4 regions of the Bradyrhizobium sp. NDS-1 genome follow, and region 2 is predicted to be linked to each of the others. Evidence: predicted binding sites of a transcription regulator. Region 2 holds the regulator's gene; each other region holds the start of a gene.

Region 1 (5,602 bases), 120 kb from region 2:
CAGCGGCCCCCTATGATCCGACCGATGCTATTGCTTACACCATTGAAGCCGAAGGTTGTGTCACCGGCGCGCCACATCTCGCCAAAAACGCCAGCACGAAGCGGGTTGCCGCGCACAAACAAAAAGGCCGGCACAAGGCCGGCCTTTCGTAACGCGAAGCGTTGGAGTGAAGCTTAGTACTTCGCAACCACCGGGGCGCCGAAGTGATAGTTCACGCCGACCTGCACGGTGTGGAAGTCGAGCGTGCCGGTGGGCAGGGTGCCCGAGAAGTAGGTCTCGCCGCCGAGGCTGCGGTAGAGGTACTCGCCCTTGACGGTCCAGTTCGGAGCGAAGTACGCCTCGACGCCTGCACCGACGGTCCAGCCGGAGTGGAACTTGCTGTCGGAGATGGTCACGCCGAGAGCGCTGGCGCTCAGCTTGTTGTCGATCCAGGCGTAACCACCCGTGCCGTAGAACAGGACGTTGTTGACGGCCCAGCCGATGCGGCCGCGAACGGTGCCCATCGCATCCGTCTTCGAGCTCAGAGTCGCCGTGGCAACACCGAAGCCGGGGACGAGGATCGGACCGGTGGCGGACGCGCTGACGTCAGCCCAGGCAGCATCAGCCTCGAGGCCGAACACGACGTTGCCGGTCTGCCAGTTGTAGCCGGCGGTGCCGCCGACGAAGCCACCCTTCATCTTCGGGTCGCCGGAGCTGTCTTCCCAGGCGCCGCCACCGACGATACCGAGGTAGAAGCCGGTCCAGTTGTAGACCGAAGCCAGCGGAGCGACCGGAGCCTTGGTGTAGGGGCGGGCTGCGAGATCAGCAGCCGAAGCGGGGGCCGCCAGAGCGAACAAACAGGCCGAAGCCAACAAAACCTTTTTCATTTTCAACTTAATCCCAGTCCCAGTTTCTATTGTTGCCTTCCGCGATCGAAAGGGCAGCGGACGTCGTGTCCAACTAACGCCGTACTTACACCAGCAAAGCCGCAAGTTGTGTCTCCAAAAAGCCACACGGCGCCCAAAACGTAAGCGTAGTTGACTCATTTGCTTTGCCGCCAAACGAAAAAGGCCGGCGCGAGGCCGGCCTTCGATTCAATGATTTCAGAGAGATATCAGTACCTGGTGGTGCCCATCCCGCCCCAATTGAAGTGATAGTTCACACCTGCCTTGACGGTGTGAACGGTATCGTTCCACTCGGAACGGTTGGCAGGCACGGCGGTGTACTGGATCGTGCTGCGGCCGAAGTCGATGTAGTTGTATTCGACCTTGGCCGACCAGTTCGGAGCGAACATGTATTCCGCGCCCGCGCCGACGGTCCAACCCCAGCGGGTGTTGTTCTGGATGAAGACGTTTCCGGGAACGCCATCATAGCGGTGCTGAATGTCGCCGACTGCAGCGCCGCCGCTGACGAACAAGAGAGCGGGGCCGGTCGAGTAGCCGAGACGGCCCTTGATGTCGCCGAAGCCGCGGATTCTCGTGAAATAGGTGTCGCCCAGGCCGGCATTGATCTCCGCAGAACGACCGTTGATGTCGGCCCAATGGTAGTCGCCTTCGATACCGAATACGACATTGTTGACTTGCCAGTTGTAGCCGAACACGCCACCGACGAACCCGCCGCTGGTATCGTAATCCTGCGATCCAGCGAAGCCCGGAGCGTTCGGAGCGCCGAAGAAGGTCTCGTCGCTGCGGCCCCAGCCGCCGCCGCCCTGCACACCGATGTAGAAGCCGGTCCAGGTATAGATCGGAGCGGGGGGTGCGACCGGCGCCTTTGTATAGGGACGGGCCCCGAGATCCGCAGCACCGGCCGGAGCCGAGAGGGCCAGCGCAACTGCGCCGGCGAAGCCAACGAGAATCTTCTTCATTGTAATCTCCCCAGTCGATCCGCCTCTCAGAGTTCCCCGAGGCGGACTATCAGGCGCGAGGCCCATTTGCATCAATTCGAGGCACAACGATAGCCCGATTAGGCGGCAGAGTCCGTGCCCGGCGCGCAACAGTTTGGAAGCAATAGGTCCGCGCTTAACTTAATGAATGTTAAGTGGTTTCGCCCATTCACGGGAACCGGATTTGGTTCCATTTCGTCCGCCATCGCAGCGCCATCTAAGCGCCATCCCGTCTCCACATTTTGGGGAGATTTATGCGAGAACAAATCTGGAACGAATTGCCCGTCGGTGCTATATGTGGGGATAACCTTGGGGTGACGGGCCGAGCGGCGCCTGCAAGCGTATAGGTTCGCCCCAACAGGGCGCAGAGGAACGCGGATGGCGCGCTCGGCCTTTTTCAAATTAGTGGCATTCGGAGTGGAGAGCGGCGATGGCGGGAAGCGTCAACAAGGTCATTCTGGTTGGAAATCTCGGCAAGGATCCTGAAATCCGCCGCACCCAGGACGGGCGGCCGATCGCGAATCTGAGCATCGCCACCTCGGAGACCTGGCGCGACAAGAATTCCGGCGAGCGCAAGGAGAAGACCGAGTGGCACCGCGTCGTGATCTTCAATGAAGGTCTCTGCAAGGTCGCCGAACAGTACCTGAAGAAGGGCGCCAAGGTTTACATCGAGGGCGCGCTCCAGACCCGCAAATGGACCGATCAGAGCGGCGTCGAGAAGTACTCGACGGAGGTGGTGCTGCAGGGCTTCAATTCGACGCTCACGATGCTCGACGGCCGCGGCGGCGGTGGAGGCGGCAGCTTCGGCGACGAGCCGGGCGGCGATTTCGGCTCCTCCGGCCCCGTCAGCAGCGCGCCGCGCCGTCCCGTTGCCGCCAGCGGCGGTGGCCGCAACAGCGACATGGACGACGACATCCCGTTCTGAGGACGATCGGGACAATGAGGGGGCGCTGGGCCGATAGAGCGGCACCTTCCACCTCGTGTCAGCAAACCCTGCTAATCGACAGGAAGGGCTCGGGATTTCCGGGCCCGTTTCATATTTGAGTCGAACTCGGACGGCGCCAGCGCAAAACAGGCTCGTCGACGTGCGGGCCGCGCGATCGCCGAGCTGCAGAGGCGATTTCGGAAGGCCTGTTCCAGGCCCCTCAGCGACTCCGCCCGTAGGGACGTAAGTGATTGGAAAAATGGGCGGAAAAAGCGCTTCCCTGGAGCCCGCAAGGGTGGTTATCAGGGGCTCGATGCGCTATATGATTCCCAGATAAAATCTCACCGGATTTCCCCTTGGCTGACGACGACGACAAGCCCGGCGACCAGCCGGCGCAACCCTCGGATATTCGCCCCGTCTCCATCTTCGAGGAGATGAAGAAGTCCTATCTCGACTACGCCATGAGCGTGATCGTGGCGCGGGCGCTGCCCGATGCGCGCGACGGTCTGAAGCCGGTGCACCGCCGCATCCTGTTCTCGATGAACGAGCAGGGGCACACGCCCGACAAGAAGTACGTCAAGTCCGCCCGCGTGGTCGGTGACGTCATCGGTAAGTATCATCCGCACGGCGACCAGTCGATCTACGACGCCATGGTCCGGATGGCGCAGGACTTCTCCATGCGCGTGCCGCTGATCGACGGCCAGGGCAATTTCGGCTCGGTCGACGGCGATCCCCCGGCCGCCTATCGTTACACCGAAGCCCGCCTGACCAAGGCGGCGCTGGCTCTGCTGGCCGACATCGACAAGGACACCGTCGACTTCCAGCCGAACTACGACAACAACGAGACCGAACCGTCGGTCTTGCCGGCCAAGTTCCCGAACCTTCTCGTCAACGGTGCGGGCGGTATCGCGGTCGGCATGGCGACCAACATCCCGCCGCACAATCTCGGCGAGGTCATCGACGCCTGTGTCGCGTTGATCGACAATCCCGCGCTCACCATCGACGAGCTCATCAACATCGTGCCGGGACCGGATTTCCCGACCGGCGGCGTCATCCTCGGACGGCAGGGCATCCGCTCAGCCTATCACCTCGGCCGCGGCTCGATCATGATGCGCGGCAAGGTCGCGATCGAGACCTTCCGCAAGGAGCGCGAGGCGATCATCATCACCGAGATTCCCTACCAGGTGAACAAGGCGACGATGGTCGAGCGCATCGCCGAGCTGGTCAAGGAAAAGAAGATCGAGGGCATCGGCGACCTGCGCGATGAATCGGACCGCGAAGGCTACCGCGTCGTCATCGAGTTGAAGCGCGATGCCGTGCCGGACGTGGTGCTGAACCAGCTGTACAGATTCACGCCGCTGCAAACCAGCTTCGGCGTCAACATGGTGGCGCTCGACAGCGGCCGTCCGCGGATCATGCATCTGAAGGACCTACTGACGATCTTCGTCGACTTCCGCGAGCGGGTCGTCACGCGGCGCACCAAATATCTCCTGGCCAAGGCGCGCGATCGCGCGCATATCCTCGTTGGCCTCGCGATCGCGGTCGCCAATATCGACGAAATGATCCGCGTGATCCGGACGTCGCCCGACCCGACCACCGCCCGCGACACCCTGATGTCGCGCGACTGGCCCGCACGGGACGTCGAGGACATGCTGACGCTGATCGACGATCCGCGCCATCGCATCAGCGCCGACGGCACGATCCGGCTGTCGATGGAGCAGGCGAGGGCCATCCTCGACCTGCGTCTGCAACGCCTCACCGCGCTCGGCCGCGACGAGATCCGCGACGAGCTCGACAAGCTCGCCGGCGAGATCGCCGATTATCTCGACATCCTGCGCTCGCGCGACCGCGTGCTGGGCATCATCAAGACCGAGCTCGCCGAGGTGAAGGCCGAGTTCGCCACGCCGCGGCGCACCGTCATCATCGAGCAGGAAGGCGAGGTCGAGGACGAGGACCTGATCCAGCGCGAGGACATGGTCGTCACCGTGTCCCATGCCGGCTACGTCAAGCGCGTGCCGCTGTCGGCCTACCGGGCGCAGCGCCGCGGCGGCAAGGGCCGTGCCGGCATGCAGACCCGCGACGAGGATTTCGTCTCGCGCCTGTTCGTGGCTTCCACGCACACGCCGGTGTTGTTCTTCTCCTCGCGTGGCCAGGTCTACAAGGAAAAGGTCTGGCGCCTGCCGATGGCGGCGCCGAACGCGCGCGGCAAGGCGCTGATCAACATCCTGCCGCTGGAGCAGGGCGAGCGCATCACCACCATCATGCCGCTGCCCGAGGACGAATCCACCTGGGGCAACCTCGACGTGATGTTCGCCACCACGGGCGGTAACGTCCGGCGCAACAAGCTGTCAGACTTCGTCGACGTCCGCCGCTCCGGCATCATCGCGATGAAGCTCGACGAGAACGAAGCGATCGTCGACGTGCAGATCTGCACCGAGCGCGACGACGTGCTGCTGACCGCCGCCGGCGGCCAGTGCATCCGGTTCCCCGTCACCGACGTGCGCGTGTTCACCGGGCGCACCTCGATGGGCGTGCGCGGTATCGCCCTCGGCGACGGCGACAAGGTGATTTCGCTGGCGATCCTGCGCCATGTCGAGACCGTCTCGGACGAGCGTTCGGCGTATCTGAAGATGCGTCGCGCGGTAGCCGGCGAAGCCGGAACCGAAGACACGGCAATGGACGGCGAGGCCGAGGAAACCTCCGGCAGCTTCCAGCTCGCGCAGGAGCGTTACGCCGAGATGTCGGCGCAGGAGCAGGTCGTGCTCACCGTCTCCGTCAACGGCTATGGCAAGCGGACCTCGTCCTACGAGTACCGC
Region 2 (5,602 bases):
TGATCCGCGCGATGCCGGCAGCAGCGCGCTGGCCGAGGGCGTGTCGTGCGACGAGTCCGGCTGCGTGACGCCGCTCGCCGACGGGCGGCTGGTCGCGCTGGCCTCGCGCATCGACGCGCTGGCGGACGATTGCAGCCGGGCTGCACTGGTGGTGGCGTCGCGGCCCGCGCCGCCCGATTGCGCGGCAATGGTGGTCGATCGGCAGCGGCTCGCTCGCCAGGGTGCGCTGGCCCTGACGCAGCGTGGCGAGGGTTTTTCCGTGCAGGCGGTGAGGGCGAGAGGCACGAACCGCCCGTGGTTGCCCGCCGGTGCCGGCGAAGGTGATTTCGACGGCAGCCTTGCGCCGAAGGTGGCGCTCCGCAACCGGGACGCTACGCCGTCGGAGGCTGACTTGCAGGCCGACGATTGATTGCGATTTACAGATACCAGGCCAGCACGGCTTCCAGCCTTGCGTTGTCGATGACCGGCAGGGCCACCATCCGGCTCAGCCCGGCTACGCGGGCCTCGGAGCCGGCGATCGAGCTGTCATGGGTGAGATCGTCGTCGAGCGCCGGCATGCCGGTGGCCCATGCGCCGCCGATGCTGCCTTCGCCCCTGCCGATGGATCTACCCGCGTAGAGCGCGGCAAGGTCGGTCTGCGCGCTGCAATCGCCGGCGCGAAAGACCAGCACTGAGCGGGCCTCGTTCGGGACCCAGATCTCGAAGCGTCGCGCAATCGGGGTTGCCTGCGCGGAGAGCAATGTCAGAACCCACGTCTCGGTGCCGGTTCGGTAGGGCACGCCGACCCCCAAATTGATCCCGATCTTGGCCGCGTCCTCCCAGCGCAGGAAGCTCTTGGCGTCGTGCAGGTCCTTGATGATCAGCGGCAGACCCGCCTTCCAGGTGCGTCCGGGCAGGCCGAAGCCGCGCGGAAACCTGGTGTGGCGGGAGTTGAATTCGAACATGTCCGCCATGCCGTAATAGCCGTTGACGAGCGCCATCTCGTGGGAGCGATCGGGATCGTTGTGCCAGAGTTCGATCGCGCCGACATGCGCCTCGTCGTCCCCGCAGAACAGCACCATCACGGCTTGCAGGAATTCGCCCGCGAACACCGGCACCGCCACGCCGCAGGTGAGGCCGGCCGCGACGGCCTGCTCGGTCCGTTTGAAATAGGAGTTGGCGAAGGTCGTGAGGATGACGGGATGGCCAGAGGCCCAGGCCTTGCCGGGAAGTCCCTCGTCATATCCGAAGTGCAGGTCCTCGCTCACGGACTTGAACGCGGACAGCCCTTCGCCGTAGAGGCCGCCGCCGAATTCCAGACGCCTGCGCGTCCGGTCGGGCACCCAGAGTTCAACGACGCGAATGAAGGTCTTCATCGAGCGTGTCCGCCGCCTCAAACCACGACAGCATCGGTCATTTGGCTGCGGAGCGGACGTTCAAAATTCAGGCAGGACGGCTCAAACTTCGTGCGGCGCCGGGCGGGCCGATCGATGTTCGTGAAAACACGAACCATGCCATCTCGCCGGCGTCTGCCGGCGATGGCACTTCAATCCTGGCGGCATCCAGTTGTCAGTCGAGGTGGCGTCAGCCGATCGGCAGGCGCGTGACCGGCGACCGGCTGTCGTCGATGATCTGCGGCTTGTGCTCGCGCTCGCCGACGGGCTGGGTCACCGGCAATTGCAACACGGTGGCACGCTGGCCTTCGACGAGTTGTGTCACAAGCACGTATTTACCGTCAGGGAATTCGATCGCGTCGTGGTGGCGATCGGGAATGTGCGGATCGATCTTGCCGAACTTGCCGACGCGCGAATTGACGGTGCGCGTCCAGATCCAGCGATTGTCGTAGCGGACGTTGTCGGCGAAGGCGAGCTCCGTCCCGGGCAGCAGACAGACGGCCACGGTCGGATCGGCGGCAGAAGCAAAGCCACGCGTCGAGGTGCCGCGGAACGTTGTCGACACGATCGTCTCGCCGACTTCGGCGGGGCGCGATGCAACGGCATGCAGGCTGTAGTCACACATCGGGTGCTCCTCATTCGAAGATAGCAACCCGCGCCTCCCTCGGAGGCGCAAGCCTCTATCAGAGTGGAAGCACGCAACGCTCTGCTTGGTTGTAGGCAAATCTGCGGCTGGTCTGCGGGACGCGATCAAATTATCTTTTCGAATCCGACAGGAACAAAGCTCACATCAATGCATTCGGCGAGGACCAACGTCAGCGGCGCGCGGGCGCCGATGCGTCATGTCTGCTCGAGGACTCGAGACCGCGAAGCAATGGGGGCTTGTGGCGACACGCCGAGGCGTCGCCTCTGAAGAGGGGCCGGACAATCTGCGCAAGACCAGAAGATTGTCCAGCAGGAGCGGATCAGATCCGCTCCAGTCGGAATCATGGGTATCGAATGACCGCCGAGGGCTCTCAGTACTTCCGGTAAAGCCCGATCAGCTTGCCCTGAATCTTCACGCGGTTCGGCGGCAGGATGCGCACCTCATAAGCGGCATTGGCGGGCTCGAGTGCGATCGAGGCGCCGCGGCGGCGGAAGCGCTTGAGCGTGGCCTCCTCGTCGTCGATCAGCGCCACCACGATGTCGCCGGTATCGGCGCTCTCGTTGCGCTGGATCAGCGCCATGTCGCCGTCGAGGATGCCGGCCTCGACCATGGAATCGCCGCGCACTTCGAGCGCGTAGTGCTCGCCGGAGCCGAGCATGTCGGGCGGCACGCTGATGGTGTGGCTGCGGGTCTGCAACGCCTCGATCGGCGTGCCGGCCGCGATGCGGCCCATCACGGGCACTGCGACGGGCCGCTCGCCCTCGTCGACGGGCGGGCTGGAGCTCGCGCGCACCTTGCCGAGATTGCCCTCGATGACGCTCGGCGTGAAGCCGCGCCGGTTGCCGGCCGCAGCCTGAAGCTCCGGCAGCTTGATGACTTCGATGGCCCGAGCGCGGTTGGGCAGGCGGCGGATGAAGCCGCGCTCCTCGAGCGCGGTGATCAGGCGGTGGATGCCCGACTTCGAGCGCAGGTCGAGCGCATCCTTCATCTCGTCGAAGGACGGCGGCACGCCGCTTTCCTTCAAACGTTCACTGATGAACCGCAGAAGCTCGTATTGTTTGCGCGTTAACATCTCGACCTAAGTCCCCCGGTTGATGCCGTTCGATTCCGAGACGATGAATTCAGCGATAAGCCGCTACATGCTCGAAACAAATCATGAACGGACACTATATGTTCGATACATGTTCCGCAACTGCTTAATTTACCGTGAACAGGGGCGAGTTCGCGGAATGCGTGTGGCCGCGCAGTTCAGACGGGGAGGCGCAGCACCTCGCAAGGGCTGCCCGCCTCGGCCTTCGGCGCGAACGGCGGGCGCACGAGAAGTACCTGTGCTGCAGCAAGATTCGCAAGCAGAGAGGAGTCCTGATGGCTAACGGGAACGGCGACGAGCGCGCCGTCGTCGCGCAGCTCCAGGCGCGCGCGCAGATAATCCTCGCGCTGGTCGTTGGCGCCGAGATCGCGGCCCAGTACGGCCCGCTCGCGGCGATGATGAATCACCGAACGGCCCGACAGCGCGCGAATCAGCGGCACCATGAACAGGAAGGCGCACACATAGGAGGACACCGGATTGCCGGGCAGGCCGATCACGCGCATCGCGCCGAGCCGTCCGTGCATCATCGGCTTGCCGGGCCGAATCGCGATCTTCCAGAACGCCATTGAGATGCCTTCGTCCCGGAGCGCTTGCTGGACCAGATCGTGGTCGCCGACAGATGCGCCGCCCGTCGTGACCAGGATATCGGTTTCGGTCTCGCGGGCGCGGCGGATGCCGGCGGAGGTGGCTGCAAGCGTATCTGCGGCAACACCGAGGTCGATGGTCTCGGCGCCCTCGCTGCGGGCGAGCGCGTGCAGGGCGTAGCCATTGGAATAGACGATCTGGCCGTGCCCGGGCGTTGAGCCCGGCATCACCAGTTCGTCGCCGGTGGCGAGGATCGCGACCTTCGGACGGCGGCAGACGGCGAGGTGGGGGTAGTTCATGGCGGCGGCGAGCGCGAGATCGCGCTCCGTCAGCCGGGTTCCCTTGCGCAAGAGGACGTCGCCTTCACGGAAGTCGACGCCTACCGGGCGGATGTGCCGTCCGGCGATCGCGGCTTGCTTGATCGTGACGCAGCTGTCGTCCGCGACGGTGTCCTCCTGGATCACGACGGCGTCGGCGCCGTCGGGAATGACGCCGCCGGTGAAGATCCGTACGGCTTCGCCGGCGCCGACCGTTCTTGCGAAAGGACGGCCCGCCGCGACCTCGCCGATGACCGTCAGCCGGGAATCGATCGTTGCCGCATCGGCGGCGCGGACGGCATAGCCGTCCATCGCCGACATCGCCTGCGGCGGCTGCGTGCGCCGCGCCGCGACGTCGCGCGCGAGCACGCGATGGTAGGCATCGTCGAGCGGAGCCATCTGTTCAGCCAGCGGCTCCGCACCCGCCAGTACCGCGGCAAGCGCGTCAGAAACGGGCATCAAAGCCAAGGGCTAAACTCCTGCTGAGCACATCGATAAATGGCCGGCGAGAGTTCTATCCGAGTGCGGGCGCGAGGCAAAGCAGCACGCAGGGTGATTTAGCCTGCGTGGCCCCAGCGGAGGACGCAGCTCACGTCCGTCGCGGCATGATCCGGAAGGCGAGACAGACCGGGATGAGGATGGCCATGGCGAGCACGAGAAGGACGAGCACCACGGCCAGCATCGGTCAACTCCCGCTCGGTCGGTCCGAGCCGTCGTCCAGTGCGACGTCGGGAGCTTTGGGACCTTGATCCTTGTCCGGTAGCGGATCGGCCAAGGATTTCAGGTCGGCGGCCTTGCTGATCAGCTTGGCGGAAAGGTCAGAATCCGAGGTGGTTCTTGCGAATTCAAGCAGGAGAGAGGCTTGCTTGGTGAGATAGGTTTTGCCCAGCACGTCGATAAGTCCGATGTAGAAGTCCCAACGGACTCATGAGTCCTAAGGGCGGTATTCCGTTCCCGGAACTCTGTACAAAAATGCACAAAGGGAACTGGTTCCCCATTCTGTGCAAATTTTGCCTTCGGGAGGCCGGTTCCGCGGCGACGGCCGGCTGGCCTCAGATGCCCAGTGCCTTCAATGCGTTCCCGACATCGCGCGGCGAGGTGACATGCACGGCGGTCAGGCCGCGTGCCCGGGCTCCCTCGATGTTCTCGGCGAGATCGTCGAAAAACAGGATGCGCTCCGCCGGGACGCCGATCGCCGCGACGACATGGTCGAAAGCCGCCGCATCCGGTTTGCGCAGGCCGATGCTGGACGACAGATACAGCTCGCGGAAATGGCCGAGCAGGCCGGCATATTCCTTCGAGAAATAATCGACATGCGGCCGATTGGTGTTGGAGAATGCGTAGAGCGGCATCCGCTTTGCCGCACGCGGCAACAGCTCGGCGATATCAGGCATCTCGCCGGCGAAGATCGCGTTCCAGCCCTCGAGGAACTGCGCGTCCGAAATGCCGATTCCGAGCGAGCTGCGCAGCGAGGCGAAATAATCCTCGTCGCTGATCCTGCCGACCTCGTGCAGCCGGTAGGCCTCGTCACGCACATAGCGCGCGACGATCGCCTCGGGCCGGCAGCCGGCATGTCCCGCCCAGCAGGCGA
Region 3 (5,602 bases), 2.9 Mb from region 2:
TTTCGCCGATCAACGCATCCAGCCGCGCCTTCAACGCCTCGGGCGCGCGGTAGTACCAGATACCGCCGAGCAGATCGCGAAAGCGTTCGTTGACACGCGCCTCGCGCTCGATGCGGTCGATCGTGGCGGCGTTGATCACGTCTTCGAGGGGACCTGCGGCCAGCAGCGACAGCAGCACGGGGTTGGCCTCGATCTTCAGGATCTCCAGGACCAGGTCGATCAATCCGTCGGGATCCTCCTCGCGCAGGTCGCGCTCGAAATCCATGATAGCAAACAGATTGTCGTCCCGGTCGCGATCGGATTTGGAATATTGCTCGACCCAGGCGCCGGCGAGTTCGGCAATCGACATGCTGGCGCAATCGAGCGGATGGCGCGGCGTGCGCTGGGCCAAATGGTCGGCCTGCCAGGCCTCGCTATCGGCATGCTCTGCAAGGCGCAACATCAGGGGATCGTCGGGCGCGATCGGCACGCCGCCGAGGAGCCAACGCAACCGGTCATTGTGCCCGGCCTCGTGCTCGATGCGCGCGATCATCGCCTCGCCATGTGCATAGAGCAGCGACAGCAGGAACTTGTCGTTGAGCTGCATCACCGTCGGCTTGTCGGCTTCGGTCTTGAGCACCTCCAGCACGAGATCGAGCGCTGCCTGCGGCCGGCGGTGCGGCAGATGGTCGAAATACAGTTTCAGGGCCCAGACGCTGCCGGCCTGATCGCGCCGGCTGACGCGCTGAAGCGCGCACCACATGGACGCCAGCTCACTGACCGGCATCGGATCGAGGAACGCCTCGGTGTCATCGGGCGTGCGCAGCTGTGGCGCGGCCACGATGACCTCGAGCAAAGCGGTATCGTCCGTCGTCCGCATTCTTCCCACTCCAATCCGTGTGCGTCAGCGGCAATTCAGATCGCCGCGTGTTCGGATTAGTGATGGGATTGACCCGGCGGGTTCACCGGTTGCGGCAGTCAGTCGTCCTCGGCCGGGTCCGTGCCGAACAGGCCGAACTGCGCCGCCGCATCGCGCGAGGGCTCGGCAATGCCGAGATGGCGGAAGGCGTGCGAGGTGAGCAGGCGGCCGCGCGGGGTGCGCTGGAGGTAGCCGCACTGGATCAAATAGGGCTCGATGATGTCCTCGATCGCATCGCGCGGCTCGGACAGTGCTGCGGCCATGGTCTCGACGCCGACCGGGCCGCCGCCATAGTTCATCGCGATGGTCGTGAGATAGCGCCGGTCCATGGCGTCGAGCCCTGCGGCGTCGACCTCGAGCGCGCTCAGCGCGTGGTCGGCGATCTTGCGGTCGATCTTGTCGGCATCGGCCGCCGAGGCGAAATCGCGCACGCGGCGGAGCAGGCGGCCGGCAATGCGCGGCGTGCCGCGGGCACGGCGCGCGATCTCGTTGGCGCCATCGGCGCTCATGCCGACATTGAGCACGCGCGCGCCGCGACTGACGATGCTCTCCAATTCCTCGATCGTGTAGAAATTCAGCCGCACCGGAATGCCGAAGCGATCGCGCAAGGGATTGGTGAGCAGGCCAGCGCGCGTGGTGGCGCCGACGAGGGTGAATTTCGACAGCTCGATCTTCACCGAGCGCGCGGCCGGACCTTCGCCGATGATGAGGTCGAGCTGAAAATCCTCCATCGCGGGATAGAGCACCTCTTCGACCGCCGGGCTGAGGCGATGGATCTCGTCGATGAAGAGCACGTCGCGCTCTTCGAGATTGGTCAGCAGCGCAGCAAGATCGCCGGCCTTGGCGATGACAGGCCCTGACGTGGCGCGGAAACCGACGCCGAGCTCCTTGGCCACGATCTGCGCCAGCGTGGTCTTGCCGAGGCCGGGGGGACCGACGAACAGCACGTGATCCAGCGCCTCGCCGCGCTTGCGCGCCGCCTCGATGAAGATCGAGAGGTTCTTGCGCGCCTGCTGCTGGCCGACGAAATCGGACAGCGATTGCGGACGCAGCGCGGTATCGCCGACATCGTCGCTGCGGCGTTCGGGCGAGACCATGCGGTTGGCCTTGGGATCGCTCACTTCGCGAGCTCCTTCAGGCCGAGACGAATGAGCTGTGCCGTTTCGGCATTCTCACCGGCACTACGCGACGCAGACGCAATCGCCGCAGCCGCCTGCGGCTGGCCATAGCCGAGATTGACCAATGCAGAGATCGCATCCGCCACGGGGCGCGGCGCGCGCTGGTCATCGACGGCGCCGGCGAGATGCACCACGGCCGGATCGACATTGGCGAAGGCCGGCGCCTTGTCCTTCAACTCGGTGACGATGCGCTCGGCGACCTTGGGGCCGACGCCGGGCGTCCGCGCCACCGCCGCCTTGTCACGCAACGCAATGGCATTGGCGAGATCGGACGGCGCCAGCGTGCCGAGCACCGCGAGCGCGACCTTGGCGCCGACGCCCTGCACGGTCTGAAGCAGGCGAAACCATTCGCGCTCCTGATCGGTGCGAAAGCCGAACAGCTTGATCTGGTCCTCGCGGACATAGGTCTCGATCGACAGCACGGCGGCTTCGCCCGGCGAGGGCAGATGCTGCAAGGTGCGCGAGGAGCAATGCACCTGATAGCCGACGCCGCCGACGTCGAGGATGACGAAATCCTCGCCGTAGGAATCGATCAGGCCCTTGAGCTTGCCGATCATATCCCCACCACCTTCAGCCTGAGCGCGGTGCTCTGGCGGTGATGGGCGTGGGTGATGGCGATGGCGAGTGCGTCGGCGGCATCCGCGGACGGCGGCTCGGCCTTGGGCAGCAGGATCTTCAGCATCATCGCGATCTGTTGCTTGTCGGCGTGACCGGCGCCGACCACGGTTTTCTTGACCTGGTTCGGCGCGTATTCGGCGACCGGGATGCCGAACATCGCGGGCGCCAGCATGGCGACGCCGCGGGCCTGGCCGAGCTTCAGCGTCGCAACGCCATCCTTATTGACGAAAGTCTGCTCGACCGCGGCTTCCATCGGCTGATGATTCGCGAGCACGGCCGCGAGCCCTTCATGGATCGCGAGCAGCCGGCTCGCCAGCGGCAGATCGTCCGGCGGCTCCACCGAACCGCAGGCGATGTAGATCAGGCGGTTGCCCTCGGTCTCGATCACGCCCCAGCCGGTGCGGCGCAGGCCGGGGTCAATGCCGATGATGCGAACGGGGCCACGAATCGGGAGCGCAGTCATGGGCCAGTGATAGCGGCTGGCCGTCGCGGGGGAAACAGAAACAGAACGGAAGTAACAGGGGAGTGGGGGGTCCCGGCTCTGCGCGGCCGCGTTCACGCTGCAGCGCGTCCGGGACACGAGAGCGGCATCAGCCGCCCATCTTCGCCATCAGCGCGTCCGACACCTCGAAATTGGCGTAGACCTGCTGGACGTCGTCGTGCTCGTTGAGCAAATCCATCAGCTTGAGCAGCTTCTCGCCGGTCTCGTCGTCGACCGCGACCGTGTTCTGCGGCTTCCAGATCAAAGCGGCCTTGCGCGGCTCGCCGAACTTGGCTTCCAGCGCCTTGGCGACGTCGCGGTAGCCTTCGGTCGAGGCGTAGATCTCGTGGCCGCCCTCGCCGGAGACCACGTCGTCGGCGCCGGCCTCGATTGCGGCATCCAGCACGGCGTCATCGGAGGCGACGCTGCGGTCGTATTCGATGATGCCGGTACGGTCGAACATGAAGGAGACCGAGCCGGTTTCGCCGAGATTGCCGCCCGATTTGGTGAAGAAGGAGCGGATGTCGGAGGCGGCGCGGTTGCGGTTGTCGGTCAGCGCCTCGACGATGACGGCGACACCACCGGGGCCATAGCCTTCGTAGCGGATCTCGTCATAGTTCTCGCCCTCATTGCCGAGCGCCTTCTTGACGGCGCGCTCGATATTGTCCTTCGGCATGTTCTCTTGGCGCGCCGCGATGATGGCGGCTCGCAGGCGGGGGTTCATGTTGGGGTCGGGCGTGCCCAGCTTGGCGGCGACCGTGATTTCCCGCGCCAGCTTGCCGAACAGCTTCGACTTCTGCGCATCCTGCCGCCCCTTGCGGTGCATGATGTTCTTGAATTGGGAATGTCCGGCCATGCGTGGTCTCTTGAATGGTCTTTGGAGGTGTTCGCCGATGGGGTGGGAAGCGCGGCCTTATAGGCCGCCGGCCCACCGGAATCAAAGGGCTCTGGTGCCCTAAGGTAGCACTGTAGAGGTAGCCGCCGTAATGGTTCGTGCCTAGAGGTCGGGCATCGTTAACCCTGATTTCATTCCGGACTGCGAAAATAGCGTCCACCCGTTCCACGACAAGAGAGACGTGATGGCGTTCGGACTATTTCGGAAGCGTCTGCCGGAGGCGGCTGCGCCTGCACCAGCCCCGCAGGCTGCGCAGCCGGCGGCCCATTCCGATCTCGTGGCCGCGGCCCAAACTGATTCGGCCCGGGAAATCCTCGAACTGCTGGAACTCGAGCTCGGCGCCATGATCCGCCAGCTCGAGCGCGCCGCCAATTCGGTGGCCGGCGGCGCCGAGGCGACCGCGACGACGCTTGCCGCCATTCGCGACCGCACCGACGCCCTGACCGGCCGCACCAATGCCGCGCAATCGAACGCCTCCACCTTCGCCCATGCCGCCGACAAATTCACCCAGTCCGCCCTCGGCATCGGGGCCCAGGTCCGCGAAGCCGGCAAGCTTGCCGACGAGGCCAGTGCCGCGGCGCAGGAAGCCCGTGCCAATGTCGACCGCTTGCGCGAATCCTCTGCCGCCATCGGCAACGTCGTCAATCTGATCGCCCAGATCGCGCGGCAGACGACGCTGCTCGCGCTGAACTCGACCATCGAGGCCGCGCGTGCGGGTGCCGCCGGCAAGGGCTTTGCGGTCGTCGCGACCGAGGTCAAGGCCCTCGCGGTGCAGACGCAAGGCGCCACGGAAGAGATCACGAAGAAGATCGACGCGCTCCAGCGCGACGCCGCCGGCTCCGCAGATGCCGTGCACCGCATTTCGCAGGCGATCGAGGCGATCCGCCCCGTGTTCGAAACCGTCAACGGCGCGGTCGCCGAGCAGAACGCCACCACCAGCGAAGTCTCCGGCAATGCCGCCAGCGCCTCGGAGTTCATCGTCGCGGTCGGCGAGAGCGCGGCCGAAATCGACGCCGCGACCAAGGCGGCCGAGAGCCACGGCGAAAACGTCGCCAGCGCCGGCAAGGCCGTCACGACTTTTGCTCAAAAGCTGAAATCGCGCTGCGCCGTGCTGCTCCGCCAGAGCGAGCACGACGATCGCCGCAAGACGGAACGGCTGCCCTGCCACCTCAAGTTCGAGAGCGCGCGCGGCGTGATGCCGGTCTATGAAATCTCGATGGACGGCGTGTTGATCGGCGGCGCGGATGCAGGTCGGCTCACACCGCAAGCGATGATCGAAGGCACGCTCGAAAACGTCGGCGCCTGCCGTCTGCGCGTGATCGAGCAATCCAAGGCCGGTGCCCGCGCGCAATTCGCCAGCCCCGATGCCGAGCTCCGCGAAAGGATCGAGGACAGGCTCTGGTCGATCCACGAGGAGAACACCGAGTTCGTCACCCGCGCCATGGAGGCGGGCAATGCGCTGACGAAGATATTCGAACAGGCGGTTGCGCGCGGCGAGGTCAAGATCGACGACCTCTTCGATACCGACTATG
Region 4 (5,602 bases), 3.7 Mb from region 2:
GCGCGGCGAGCGAGGCTGCCCGCAGCGGCTTGACCAGAAAGCCTGTGAAGGCTGGCGACAGCTTTTCATGGCGCGAGCCCGACGTCAGCAGCACGAGGCGCTGGGCTGCATGCGCGCGGGCCATTTCGCCCAGATGGTCGGCGGTGGCAGGGCCGATCGCGCGATCGATCAGCACTGCGTGCCATGAGCGTTCGGGCAGCAGCGCTTCGGCAACTGCCGCATCCGAGACCATGCAGGTCTGGCCGCCCCAACGCTCCAGACGCCGCGCGATCAGCGAGGCCTCGATTCCGTCCGCGACCAGAAGCATCGACTTGCCGCCGAGGTCAGGGCTCGGAAAGGCGGTCTGTCCCGCGCCGGCTTGCGACGGCGGAAGCGGCATTGCGACCTCGAAGGTCGAGCCTTTGCCCGGCTCGCTCGCGAGCGTGATCCGGCCGCCCATGCGCTTGACGATGCGCTCGCTGATGGAAAGTCCAAGTCCGGTGCCGCCATAGGTACGGGAGACGCGCTCGTCGGCCTGTTCGAACTCTCGGAAAATGCGTTGCTGCGCTTCCGGCGCGATGCCGATGCCGGTGTCCCGGACCAGGAAGCTGATCTCGTTCGGCCAGATGCCGGGTTCGACGATCAGCGCGACGCCGCCATTGCTTGTGAACTTGATGGCGTTGCCGGCGAGATTGAGCAGCACCTGGCGCAACCGCGCCGCGTCGCCGACCACCTCGAGCGGCAGGCGCTCGTCGATATAGGATGCGATCTCGAGGTCCTTGGCCTGTGCACGCGGCGCCAGCAGCTCGGTGATTTCCTCGATCAGCGTGGACAGGGCGAAGGGACGCAGCTGGAGATCGAGCTTGCCCGCCTCGATCTTGGAATAGTCGAGCAGCTCCTCGATCAGCGCCATCAGGGCTTCGCCCGACGTCTTCACCGCTCGCGCGTAGGTCGTCTGCTCCGGCGTCAGCGTGGTGTCGAGCAACAGGCCGCCCATGCCGATGATGCCGTTCAGCGGCGTGCGGATCTCGTGCGAGGCCATCGCCAGAAAGCGCGATTTGGCGCGGTTGGCGGCGTCGGCCTGGTCGCGCGCGTCGGACAGCGCACGTTCGGTCTCGGTGCGGTCGGTGACGTCGCGTCCCACGCTCTGCAATTCGGCGGGTTGCCCGGCATCGTGACGGACGTAGCCCTCGCGCCACGCAATCCAGCGCGCGCCGAGCGGGGTCGCGATCTTCTGGTCGTGGACGCGCGTGCCGTTGCTCTCGCGCGCGCTGTCGCCCTGCTCCAGAATATCGAAGTCGAAACGCGTACCCACCAGCGCGCTGCGCGCCTGACCGGCGAGTGTGCAATAGGCCTCGTTGGCAAAGGTGATGCGGCCGCTCGTGTCGCGCAGCACGATGAGGTCGCCCTGCTGCTCGAACAGGCTGCGGGCGCGTTCTTCGGCCTCCTTCAGCTCCCAATTGCGGTCGATGAGCGCCTCGTTGTGGGCCGCGAGCGTCCGCAGCCGCTTATTGACGAAGCGCAGGCGCATGCTCAGCGTCGCAAGGCCGAGGCAGGCGAGCGCGAACAGGAAGCTCGCGCCGATCGCGAAGGCGTGGGGATCGTAGCCGGAATTGTCGGACCGGCTGCCGGTCACGAAACCATAGGCGCCGCCGAAGGTCGCCGAGAAGATCATGAAGGAACGGATCGCAAAGGCAATTCGGGGGTGCCGTCGCCTGAAGCGGCGCATGCGCACCTTGATCCGGAACGTCCGACCCATCGTCACCCCGACTCTTGTCCGAGACCCACCACTGCCGCGTGCGACGATGGCCCGCCGACCTTGCGAACAGTTTGAAGCTCCGGTGCCGCCTCCAAACAGGGTTGACGACGTGTTAACGGCTCAGAGCGAGGCGGCCTGGAGATGGCGGTGGCTGCCGCGGGCGCCGACGATCAGCGCCGCCGCCTCGCGTTGCGAGAACGATTTCGAGCGCACATAGATGCGGTAATCCGCCGGCCCCTCGGTGGAGAGATAGATCACCTGGCCGCCGTCGACGGGCTCGGCGGCGATCGACACAAGCCGCCTCGAGGGATTGGCCTGGCAGGAGTCCGGCTCGGAGCCGGAGCCGCCGTCCACCACGGTGAAGTCCGCCGCGTCAGCATCATCGGTGATCTGAACCCGCACGGTGGCGCGCTCCGGATCCTCGGTGAAGGCGACATGCACACCGGCCGTCCAGAACAGCGAGGTCAGCTCGACCGAGGTGTCGCCGAGCGCGATGCAGGGATGTGAGACCGATCCGATCTCGCCGCGACCGAATGCGACAGCCGCCAGGAGGGGAACAACCGAGGCCAGGATCTTGAAACGCAACATGACGCTCTACTCGCAAAGGCCGCTCGGGAACTCATCGGGCCTTATGGTTTGCAGAGCGTAAAGGAAACTCGTTACCGCCAGGTTGATGCGTGGCGTGATCAAGCCAGCTGCCGCACATCCTCCGCGAGTGCGCGATAGGACAGCGCTTCGGCCAGATGCAGCCGGCCGATCCTGTCGGCGGAATCGAGATCGGCCAGCGTGCGGGCCACCCGCAGCACGCGGTGATAGCCGCGCGCCGACAGCCGCATCGTCTCGGCGGCGTCGCGCAGCAATTTGGCGCCTTGCGCATCCGGCTTGGCGATTTCTTCCAACACGGAGGCCGGCGCCTCGGCATTGGTGCGGACATTGGGCAGACCGGCATCGGCATAGCGCGCGAGCTGGATGTCGCGCGCCGCCGCGACGCGCGCGGCGACCTCGGCCGATCCCTCCGCCGGCGGCGGCAGGATCAAATCGGCCGCGGTCACGGCCGGCACTTCGATGCGCAGATCGATACGGTCCATCAGCGGCCCCGAGATGCGTGCCTGGTAATCGCCCGTGCAGCGGTCGATGCGACCGCGCTTGCAGGCATAGCCGGGCTCGAACGCGTTGCCGCAGCGGCACGGATTCATCGCCGCCACCAGCATGAAGCGGGCAGGGTAGGTGACGCGGTGATTGGCGCGCGATACGGCGACCTCGCCGTTCTCCAGCGGTTGCCGCAGCGAATCCAGCACGCGCGGATCGAACTCGGGCAATTCGTCGAGGAACAGCACGCCCTGATGCGCGAGTGATATCTCGCCGGGCTTGGCGCGCATGCCGCCGCCGGTGAGAGCGGCCATGCTCGCGGAATGATGCGGCGAGCGGAACGGCCGCCGTGCCGTCAGCGCGCCGCCTTCGATCTCGCCGGCGACGGACGCGATCATCGAGACCTCGAGCAGCTCGCCGGGCGAGAGCGGCGGCAGGATCGAGGGCAGGCGTGCCGCCAGCATCGATTTGCCGGCGCCCGGTGCGCCGATCATGAGCAAATGATGCCCGCCGGCGGCTGCGATCTCCAGCGCCCGCTTGGCGCTTTCCTGACCCTTGATGTCGCGGAGGTCGAGCGTCGAGGCGGCGGCCTCGTGCACCTTCGGCGAAGGGCGCGACAGCACCTGGGTGCCCTTGAAATGGTTGGCGATCTGGATCAGCGAGCTTGCGGCGATGATCTGGATGTCCGGGCTGGCCCACGCCGCCTCGGAGCCGCAGGACGCCGGGCAGATCAGCCCTTCCTCGCGCATATTGGCGCCGATGGCGGCGGGAAGGACGCCGGCCACGGGCGCGATCGAGCCGTCGAGGCCGAGCTCGCCGAGCACCGTGAAGCCGCTCAGCGCATCCGGCGGGATCGCGCCGATCGCCGCCATCAGGCCGAGCGCGATCGGCAAATCGTAATGGCTGCCCTCCTTGGGCAGGTCGGCCGGCGCCAGATTGACGATGATCCGCCGCGCCGGCAGCGCGAGGCCAGAGGCGATCAGCGCCGAACGCACCCGCTCGCGCGCCTCCGACACCGCCTTGTCCGGCAGGCCGACGATGGCGAACGCCGGCAGGCCCGGCGCGACCTGCACCTGCACGTCGACCGCGCGGGCCTCGATTCCCTCAAAGGCGACGGTGGAAACCCGCTGAACCATGCTCAAACCAGCCTGCCCCTCTCGCACAATCAGGGGTAGCAGAGCCCGGCCCTTTCCGCAAGAACAATACGGGAACGATCTTGGGAGGGCGAGCAAACCTTTAATCAGGGGTAAACACCAATCCGACAGTACGCCTCGAATGCCGGCTTCTGTCCTCAGCACATTCCAACGAATGTCCGCTACTCCTAGGGCTGCGGGATGGGCCGTGGTCAACGGGTGAACAATTCAAATGCTTGCAAATCGCCGGAGAAGCGAACGTCGGATGTGCAGCCGGCTCGCCAAGATCCATTTTGGCGCGGGGTCGCTGCCGCGGGACTGCACGATCACGGATATCTCGGATGGCGGCGTGAAAGTGGTGGCGGAATTCTTGGAAGTGCCGCCGCAATTCACCATCATCTTCGCGCCCGATTATTCCCGCCAATGCCGCCTGCGCTGGCGCATCGGCTGCGAGTTCGGCGCCGAATTCACCGATTAGGCCGTCCGGGTCGCGCTCCTTAACGGGACTTTAGCGTTAATCGGTAAGCATCTCTGATCAGTTGCCGAGTGATCAGAGTATGCCCAAGCGTTCGTCCCTCGCCTTTGCTGCGGCGAGATTGCTGCTTCCCGCACTCCTGGTGCTCACCCTCGGCGGTTGCCAGACCGCCGGCATCGAGGACGTGACCGGCGCGCTCGGCGCCAGGTCGGAAACGGCTGACAAGGCCGACCCCACGCCGGACATGGACGCTTTGCGTGCGCGCTATCGCGCCAAGCCTGGTGATCCCGACATTGCGCTCGCCTACGGCAAGGCGCTGCGCGAGAGCGGCCAGCGCGCACAGGCGGTTGCGGTGTTGGAGCAGGCCGTGCTCGGTCATTCCAGCAACAAGGCGCTGCTCGCGGGCTATGGCCGCGCGCTCGCCGACAACGGTAATTTCCAGCAGGCCTTCGACGTCCTCGGCCGCGCGCATTCGCCTGAGGATCCCGATTGGCGCATCCTGTCGGCGCAGGGCGCGGCGCTCGATCAACTCGGCCGCAACGAGGAAGCGCAGCAATATTACGCCGCGGCGTTGAAGATCGTGCCGAACGAGCCGACCGTGCTGTCCAATCTTGGCCTGTCCTATATGCTGCAAAACAATCTGTCGAAGGCCGAACAGGTGCTCGGCCGCGCTCATCAGCGCAATCAGAACGATGCGCGGGTCCGCGCCAATCTGGCGCTCGTGCTGGGATTGCAAGGCCGCGAGGCCGAGGCCGAAATCCTCGTGAAGGCCGACCTGCCGCCCGATCAGGCCGCGGCAAAGGTCACTGCGCTGCGGCAGCTGCTGGCAAAGAAACAGCAGCAACGGGCGGACAAATAGCCCGCCCTCCTATTCTGCTTCGCGCGAAAAGGCCTCTCGCCTCACGACGCCTTGCGATGAGGGGCTGATCCGCGCCCCGGCTTGCCCTTCAGCTTCTTCAGCAGCGGCTCGAGCAACGAGCGCCTCGGCTTCTTCACCTCGCCGCGGCCAGCGAGGCGGTTCGCCATGTTCTGGAACAGCTCGGTGGTGCGGTGGTTCTTGGAGACCTCCGCGATCATCTGGCCGTTATTGGCCGCGGTCGAGAACAGTTTCGAATCGAACGGGATCACCGCGAGCGGCTGGCTCTCCATGGTCTTGGCGAAGGCCTT

Evidence for each region. The regulator LexA, encoded in region 2, represses DNA repair genes until DNA is damaged. The targets are predictions, from matches to a motif close to TGTTCNNNNTGTGTTCNG.
Region 1: a site for LexA is predicted at 2,120-2,137, ahead of RX330_RS19040 (single-stranded DNA-binding protein). Genes of this name have one in related genera too.
Region 3: a site for LexA is predicted at 3,188-3,205, ahead of ruvC (crossover junction endodeoxyribonuclease RuvC). Genes of this name have one in related genera too.
Region 4: a site for LexA is predicted at 4,023-4,040, ahead of RX330_RS00875 (YifB family Mg chelatase-like AAA ATPase). Genes of this name have one in related genera too.

Annotation. Positions count from the first base shown of each region.
Region 1 covers NZ_CP136628.1:4,033,643-4,039,244, forward strand. Annotated here, with positions in the region: gene RX330_RS19030 (outer membrane protein) at 174-866, opposite strand; gene RX330_RS19035 (outer membrane protein) at 1,094-1,843, opposite strand; gene RX330_RS19040 (single-stranded DNA-binding protein) at 2,292-2,786, shown strand; gene gyrA (DNA gyrase subunit A) at 3,143-5,602, shown strand, end outside.
Region 2 covers NZ_CP136628.1:3,918,166-3,923,767, forward strand. Annotated here, with positions in the region: gene RX330_RS18475 (ComEC/Rec2 family competence protein) at 1-409, shown strand, start outside; gene RX330_RS18480 (GAF domain-containing protein) at 417-1,355, opposite strand; gene RX330_RS18485 (hypothetical protein) at 1,564-1,998, opposite strand; gene lexA (transcriptional repressor LexA) at 2,390-3,091, opposite strand; gene glp (gephyrin-like molybdotransferase Glp) at 3,268-4,479, opposite strand; gene RX330_RS18500 (hypothetical protein) at 4,697-4,903, opposite strand; gene RX330_RS18505 (HAD family hydrolase) at 5,064-5,602, opposite strand, start outside.
Region 3 covers NZ_CP136628.1:6,819,235-6,824,836, forward strand. Annotated here, with positions in the region: gene RX330_RS31825 (DUF6869 domain-containing protein) at 1-859, opposite strand, end outside; gene ruvB (Holliday junction branch migration DNA helicase RuvB) at 958-1,995, opposite strand; gene ruvA (Holliday junction branch migration protein RuvA) at 2,016-2,633, opposite strand; gene ruvC (crossover junction endodeoxyribonuclease RuvC) at 2,630-3,157, opposite strand; gene RX330_RS31845 (YebC/PmpR family DNA-binding transcriptional regulator) at 3,285-4,031, opposite strand; gene RX330_RS31850 (methyl-accepting chemotaxis protein) at 4,255-5,602, shown strand, end outside.
Region 4 covers NZ_CP136628.1:184,295-189,896, reverse strand. Annotated here, with positions in the region: gene RX330_RS00885 (ATP-binding protein) at 1-1,738, opposite strand, end outside; gene RX330_RS00880 (hypothetical protein) at 1,859-2,326, opposite strand; gene RX330_RS00875 (YifB family Mg chelatase-like AAA ATPase) at 2,425-3,963, opposite strand; gene RX330_RS00870 (PilZ domain-containing protein) at 4,193-4,438, shown strand; gene RX330_RS00865 (tetratricopeptide repeat protein) at 4,518-5,294, shown strand; gene RX330_RS00860 (CpaE family protein) at 5,336-5,602, opposite strand, start outside.